Peribacillus sp. FSL E2-0218: one gene and its partner. The protein of the gene in region 2 binds, or shares a complex with, the protein of the main gene of each other region. Links are inferred from orthologs where the notes say so. Each region holds a gene or a part of one and is shown on either strand. Other genes may lie near its edges.

Region 1 (3,127 bases), 3.5 Mb from region 2 along the record:
CAATCGCCTGCTTGTTCCGGGGACATTCCTGAAGAAGGCTCTTAAAGGGGAGTTGCCGCTTCTTCAAAAGGCTCAAGGATTGCAGGAAGAATTAATGATGATGATGCCGGAAGAGCCTGGCGACGAGCCTTTGGCACAAGAAAAAATGCTTGTTAGAAACGCCAAGAAAATCGGTATTTTGGCAGCTGGCCTCGCTGCGCAAAAGTTCGGCAAAAAACTTGATCAAGAGCAAGAAATCCTTTCCAACATTGCGGACATCGTATCGCTTGCGTATGCTGCGGAATCGGTCGTATTACGTACGGAAAAAGCGATTGCGGCTACTGGTTTGGAGAAGAACAAACAAAAGGTGCTTTACACTGAAATTTTCGTTCAAGAAGCATTCAATGAACTTGAACAGCATGCAAAGGAAACCTTGATTGCCGTAGAAACGGGTGATACTTTACGCATCATGCTTTCTTCGCTTCGCAAGTTGACAAGACATACCCCAATCAATGTCATTGCGAAAAAACGTGAAGCGTCCGTCAAGGTAATCGAAACGGAAAAATACGCGCTATAAGCAATGAAATGGTTCAATGAAGGGAATGTCCGCAATGGGCATTCCCTTTATTTCCTTTGTTCAAATCCGGTGCATTTCGTTGTATTGCTTGGTGAAAACGGGTATTCTATTGATAGGTGGTGAAACGATGGGCTTAATATTATACTGGTACCCAAAATGCGGCACATGCCGCAATGCGAAGAAGTGGCTGGATCATCATGAACTGCAATATGAAGCGATCCATATAGCGGAAAATCCGCCTTCCCGAACCGAAATCGAACAATTGTATAAAACGAGCGGGTTGGAGTTGAAGAAGTTTTTCAATACTAGCGGACAAAAATATCGCGAGCTGGGCTTGAAGGATAAGCTTAAGGAAGCTACCGAAGCCGAAATGCTTGATATATTGGCGACTGATGGGATGCTTCTGAAAAGGCCGATTGTTACGGATGGTACGAAAGTGACAGTAGGTTTCAAAGAAGAGCAATTCGAACAGGTATGGAACTAAAATTATACAAAAATTTGGTTAATTCCTTACTTAAATAATATTTCTACCTTATAATGTAATAGAAAAATAAGCTATACATATGGAGGGAATTAATAATGACAACAACACCAAAAGAACTTCGTTACACGAAAGAACATGAATGGGTCAAAACGGAAGATGGTACTGTGCGTATCGGGATAACGGCTTTTGCCCAATCAGAGCTAGGGGACATCGTTTTCGTCGAGCTTCCTGAAGTTGGAGACGAGCTTAAAGCCAACGAGCCATTCGGAAGCGTTGAATCGGTAAAGACCGTTTCTGAGCTGTATGCTCCGATCAGCGGCAAGGTTGTCGAAGTGAACGATGAGTTAAGTGACAACCCTGAATATGTGAATGAATCTCCTTTTGAAAAAGCATGGATGATCGTCGTTGAACCAACGAACAGCAGTGATGTTGAAGGACTTATGAGCGCGGAAGAATATGAAAGCTTGATCAACGGGTAAAACGAAGGAGAGGGGGCCCTTAAGAGGGTCTGCTCTCTTTTTCCTTTCGTGCTTGGCGGTTGTCCACATAATTCGTGAAATGGAGTGATGACATGGAATGCGGCGATTTCGATAAGGTGATCATTGTAGAGGGCAGTTCCGACAGAAAAAAGGTTGCCTCCGTTTTAAATGAAGATGTGGAAATAAGATGTACGAATGGAACCATTTCCATCACTAAACTGGATGAATTGGTGGAGGAATTGATGGACCGGGATGTGTATCTCCTTTTTGATGCAGATGAATCGGGAGAAAAACTGCGCAAGCAATTTCGAAGGGAAATGCCGGAGGCGAACCACCTGTACATTCATAAAATGTACAAAGAAGTGGAAAGCTCACCGGAACATCATATTGCAACTGTACTTCTGGCTGCCAACATGAATGTTAAAATGAAATTTTTAAGTTAAAGGGTGAACGACTTAGTGATGCAGGAATGGAATGAGGAAGAATGCCGGGTTGCTATTGAAAGCGGGGAAAACTTTTGCCTATATTTATACACGCCTTTATGTGGCACGTGTCAGGTGGCGTCGAAAATGCTGACGATATCTTTGCAATTATTCCCGGAAATGATGGCAGGCAAAATGAATATGAACTATGTCCAAGGGATGGCCGAAACATATGAAATCGAAAGTGTGCCCTGTTTATTGCTGTTCAAGGAAGGACAACTGTACAAAAAGATATATGCCTTTCAATCCGTTCCGTATCTGTATGGATTGCTTAAGGAAATCAGCTGAGAAACCCAAACGGAAACCGGATTGGGTTTTTGGCTTTATAGCAACTAGGTAGAGAGGCAGAATAAAAAAACAAAGAATATTCTAACAATTGATTGACTGGATAATGGTAAAATGCTATATTTTGAATGTGGAAAACTGTTGCATGTAAAGGTCAAAATTTAATAGTTCTTATCAAGAGTGGCGGAGGGACTGGCCCGACGAAGCCCGGCAACCGGTATACATATATACGGTGCTAATTCCAGCAGAGTGTTGACTCTGGAAGATGAGGTGTGTATGAAAGCCTCTTCTTGTGGAAGTGGTTTTTTTTGTTTAAGTGAAGAACCGTTCCCAAGGCCGCTTATATTTTCAATGAAATCCATATAGGAAGAGGAGAAGGCGTATGTCAGATAAAAAATTGCGTTTCGAAACATTGAGTGTTCATGGTGGCCTGCAAGCAGATGAGACTGGAGCACGTGCCGTTCCGATTTATCAAAGCAATGCATACTTGTTCAAAGATACCGATCATGCAGCCAATTTATTTGGTCTAAAGGAAACGGGATATATATATACACGTCTCCATAATCCAACTGTCAGCGTTTTTGAGGAGAGAATGGCATTATTGGAAGGCGGAATCGGCGGATTGGCCACTGCAAGCGGAATGGCTGCCATTTCACTGTCAATCCTCAATATTGCCGGTGCAGGGGATGAAATCGTTTCGGCCTCCACCTTGTATGGGGGAACATATAACCTTTTCGAAAACACCCTTCCTAAATACGGAATTAAGGTGAAATTCGTTTCTCCTGATGATCCTGAGAATTTTAAAAGGGCAATTACGCCAAGAACAAAGGCCATATTTGCA
Region 2 (3,868 bases):
CGACAAGAAATATATCCAGCCTTGCGATCCAGAGATAACAGCTTTCCTGATGCTGAAAATGTACCTCGCCCTTATCTTTGATTGGGAGAGGAATCATGATCCATTAGGGAAAGAAGAAATTGCTGAACTATTCAAGATATACTTATTCAAAGGTTTATCCGTTTTCTAACTACAGTGAACCAGATCATATAAAAAGAAGAGATGCCATTCGTTCAACGGCATCTCTTCTTTTTATATGGCGATGTGTTTCAAGCTGTGCGACTATGAGATCATCCTGCTCTTGGGGAAGCGGATGGTGCAACACTTACTGATTACTCTCCAGAAAGGCAATGGTCACAGTGCATTCCATAACATTCGTGCTGTTCATCGATTTTTTTTCCGCATTCCACACATTGTTTAGGAGGCAGGTTTTTGAAGAACTCGACGCTACTTTGAATCATGAACATCATCTCCTGAAATTTTTTATGTTTTTTTCTGTATCTGTATTGTATTATAACAGATTATAATTGTCAATTATGTTTTATAACATAAGTAAAAAAGGTGAAATAAAGGCGGGAATAGTTTATATTAATGGGGAAGTCATTGAGAGATAAAAAGGAGTGCCGATGCATGAAAATCACCGTAATTGGCTGCTGGGGCGGATATCCAGCTAAAAATGAGGCAAGCTCTGGCTATTTGCTTGAATATGAAGATTTTCGCATTTTGCTTGATTGTGGCAGCGGTGTACTATCACAGCTCCAAAATCATATGAAGCCCGAAGACCTCGGTGCAGTCGTTTTATCCCACTATCATCCGGATCATGTAGCGGATGTCGGTGTCCTGCAGCACGCTGCACTCATCCAGCAGATTTTGGGCAGCGAAAAAAGGGCCATTCCCATCTATGGCCATGATTTAGATGAAGCCGAATTTGGAAAGTTAACGTATAAAGATGTGACAAAGGGAATTGCTTATTCTGCCAATGAACCCTTGACCATTGGACCGTGCACCTTTACATTCATGAAAACGAAGCATCCAGTCCCTTGTTTTGCGATGAGGATAGAAGCTGAAAATCATTCGATCGTTTACACAGGTGACAGTTCTTATATGGATGAGCTGGCGGACTTCGCAAAGGATGCAAATGTTTTATTGTGTGAAAGCAATTTTTACAGTGATATGGATGGTTCAAAGGCGGGGCATATGACGGCTAGGGAAGCGGGCATGCTAGCAGATAGGGCAGACGTGCAGCTTTTGCTGTTAACTCATCTCCCCCATTACGGAGATATCAATCAATTGAAGAAAGAAGCATCAGAGGTATTCAAACGGGAAATAGCTGTGGCGAAAACCAATCTCGAATTCCAGCTATGATGGGAAAATTAATGATGTGCGAATGAAGCATACAAGGAGGAACAACTGTGCTTTTTATTGATAATAAGGGAATTACGGATCCGAGAATTAATCTTGCCATTGAAGAATATGCGCTTAAACATCTGAATATTGATGAAACCTATCTTCTATTCTACATTAATCGGCCTTCAATCATCATCGGGAGAAATCAAAATACGATTGAAGAAATCAATGCCGATTATGTAGATGGAAATGGCATTACTGTTGTTCGAAGGCTTTCCGGAGGCGGTGCGGTTTATCATGATTTGGGTAATCTCAATTTCAGTTTCATCACGAAGGATGATGGTGACAGCTTCCACAATTTCAAGAAATTCACCCAGCCTGTCGTGGAAACCCTTGAGAAACTGGGAATCCATGCTGAGCTAAGCGGCCGTAATGATATCCTGGCTGAAGGGAAGAAAATTTCGGGTAACGCGATGTTTTCGACGAAGGGCAGAATGTTCAGTCATGGAACCTTGTTGTTCCAATCGGAAATGGACCATATTGTATCCGCTTTAAAAGTGAAAAAAGATAAAATCGAGTCTAAAGGTATTAAATCGATAAGAAGCCGAGTCGCCAATATTGCTGAATTCCTCAAAGAACCGATGTCTATAGAGGAATTTCGTTCATTCCTTCTGCAAAATATATTCAAGGATAGCGGTGAGGTCACCGAGTATGTTCTAACGGAGGAAGATTGGGAGCAAATCCATAAGATTTCGGAAGAACGGTATCAAAGCTGGGAATGGAACTATGGAAAATCGCCGAAATTCAACTTGCAGAATTCGCATAGATTTCCTGTGGGGTCAGTTGATATCCGTCTGGAAGTGAACAGGGGGATCATTGAAAATTGTAAAATCTACGGTGATTTCTTTGGGGTCGGAGAGGTTGCGGATATAGAACGAAAACTTACGGGGATACGCTATGAAAGGGACGCCATCAGTGAGGTTTTGGATGAGGTAGATGTTCAACATTATTTTGGCAATGTAACGAAAGAGGAAATATTGGCTTTAATCTATTAAGCCTGAAAAGCCGTCCTGTCTTAATAGGACGGCTTTTGTGTCTGATAATGACAGTAATTGCTTGAATATGGATAAAATTGTTGCTGTAATCATTTTCTTTTAATATAATAAAAAGGTATTTAGTTTAATATAAAAATGAATGACTATTCATTCATGGTGTAAACTGGGGAGGGAGAACGATGAATTTATCCGAAAAGCTTCATCAAACGGCTTTAAGGCAGGCTGAAAAGCCAGCTTATTATTTTATGGACCAATCAACCTCGTATGGGGAATTGGACAGCGCCGTTACAAAGTTTGCCGATGAACTACATAAGCTTGGTGTTTCGAAAGGTGATAATGTTGCGCTGGTTTTAGGGAATTCTCCACATTTCATCATTTCATTGTATGGAGCCATACGAGCAGGAGCTACCGTAATACCCGTAAATCCAATTTACACACCTGATGAAATTGGATACATCCTGAACAGCGGCGATGTAAAGGTTGTCGTGGCATTGGATAAACTGATACCCTTATTTGAGAAAATGGACCCAATTCTTTCAAATGTAGATTACTATGTTATATGTGAGACTGAGCCCGATAAAGGGGATCGTGGTGAACTGAGCATTTATCAAAAAATGAAATCGTTTACAAAAATGGTTGGAGCGGGGGATGCGAGCTTCCAAGGCCCGGAATTGGATTCCGACGATACGGCCATCATCCTCTATACTTCCGGTACAACAGGAAAACCTAAAGGGGCGATGCTCTCACACACCAATATCTACTCCAATGCAAATGATGTAGGCGAATACTTGAAGATTTCCGAAAATGACCGTGTCATTACCACCTTGCCCATGTTCCATGTTTTCAGTTTGACGGTCGTCGTGAATGCACCATTGCTGCAAGGAGGTACGCTTTTAATTGTGCCGCAATTCAGTCCGAAGGAAATATTCAGGCAAGTCAAAAAATATGATGCAACCGTTTTTGCTGGCGTGCCTACCATGTATAATTTCCTGTTCCAATATCCGGAGGGGCACAAAGACGATTTAAGGTCATTGCGTATCTGTATTTCAGGCGGATCAGCCATGCCGATATCTCTGCTTGAATCATTCGAGCAAAAATTCAATGTTAGGGTTTCAGAGGGCTATGGCCTCTCCGAAGCTTCTCCTGTTACATGCTTCAATCCTCTTGATCGCCCTAGGAAAGCGGGATCGATAGGAACATCCATCCTCAGAGTGGAAAACAAGGTCGTCACGGAGCTGGGTGAAGAGGTGCCGCCAAATGGGGTCGGAGAATTGATTGTCAGGGGTCCTAATGTCATGAAGGGGTATTATAAGATGCCTGAAGAGTCGGCAGCTGTGTTGAAAGATGGCTGGTTATATACAGGTGATTTAGCCCGGATGGATGATGAAGGGTACTTTTTCATCGTAGATCGCAAAAAAGAACTGATCATTGTCGGTGGATATAACGTATATCCACGGGAAGTCGAAGAAGTTCTGTATGCCCACCCT

The links.
Region 1: the proteins of MHI53_RS06115 (region 2) and gcvH are in contact, whole or in part, in a crystal structure (PDB 3A7A), measured with the Escherichia coli proteins. The link is inferred for Peribacillus sp. FSL E2-0218 from one-to-one orthologs.

What each region holds. Positions count from the first base shown.
Region 1 is NZ_CP150304.1:4,752,840-4,755,966, reverse strand. What follows is about bases 1-2,827. They hold gcvH (glycine cleavage system protein GcvH), read left to right. Parts: upstream 1-1,135; coding sequence 1,136-1,519; downstream 1,520-2,827. Other genes in these bases: MHI53_RS23045 (O-acetylhomoserine aminocarboxypropyltransferase/cysteine synthase family protein), read left to right, coding at 2,669-2,827; MHI53_RS23050 (thioredoxin family protein), read left to right, coding at 1,981-2,289; MHI53_RS23055 (toprim domain-containing protein), read left to right, coding at 1,612-1,962; MHI53_RS23065 (arsenate reductase family protein), read left to right, coding at 684-1,040; MHI53_RS23070 (acyl-CoA dehydrogenase family protein), read left to right, coding at 1-556. Also shown: more of MHI53_RS23045, read left to right, coding at 2,828-3,127. UniProt on the Escherichia coli protein: The glycine cleavage system catalyzes the degradation of glycine. The H protein shuttles the methylamine group of glycine from the P protein to the T protein.
Region 2 is NZ_CP150304.1:1,276,753-1,280,620, forward strand. Bases 473-3,386 are described here. They hold MHI53_RS06115 (lipoate--protein ligase), read left to right. Parts: upstream 473-1,391; coding sequence 1,392-2,381; downstream 2,382-3,386. Other genes in these bases: MHI53_RS06110 (MBL fold metallo-hydrolase), read left to right, coding at 610-1,344; MHI53_RS06120 (fatty acid--CoA ligase family protein), read left to right, coding at 2,561-3,386. In the rest of the region: MHI53_RS06100 (TetR/AcrR family transcriptional regulator), read left to right, coding at 1-169; protein YhfH, read right to left, coding at 312-440; more of MHI53_RS06120, read left to right, coding at 3,387-3,868. UniProt on the Escherichia coli protein: Catalyzes both the ATP-dependent activation of exogenously supplied lipoate to lipoyl-AMP and the transfer of the activated lipoyl onto the lipoyl domains of lipoate-dependent enzymes.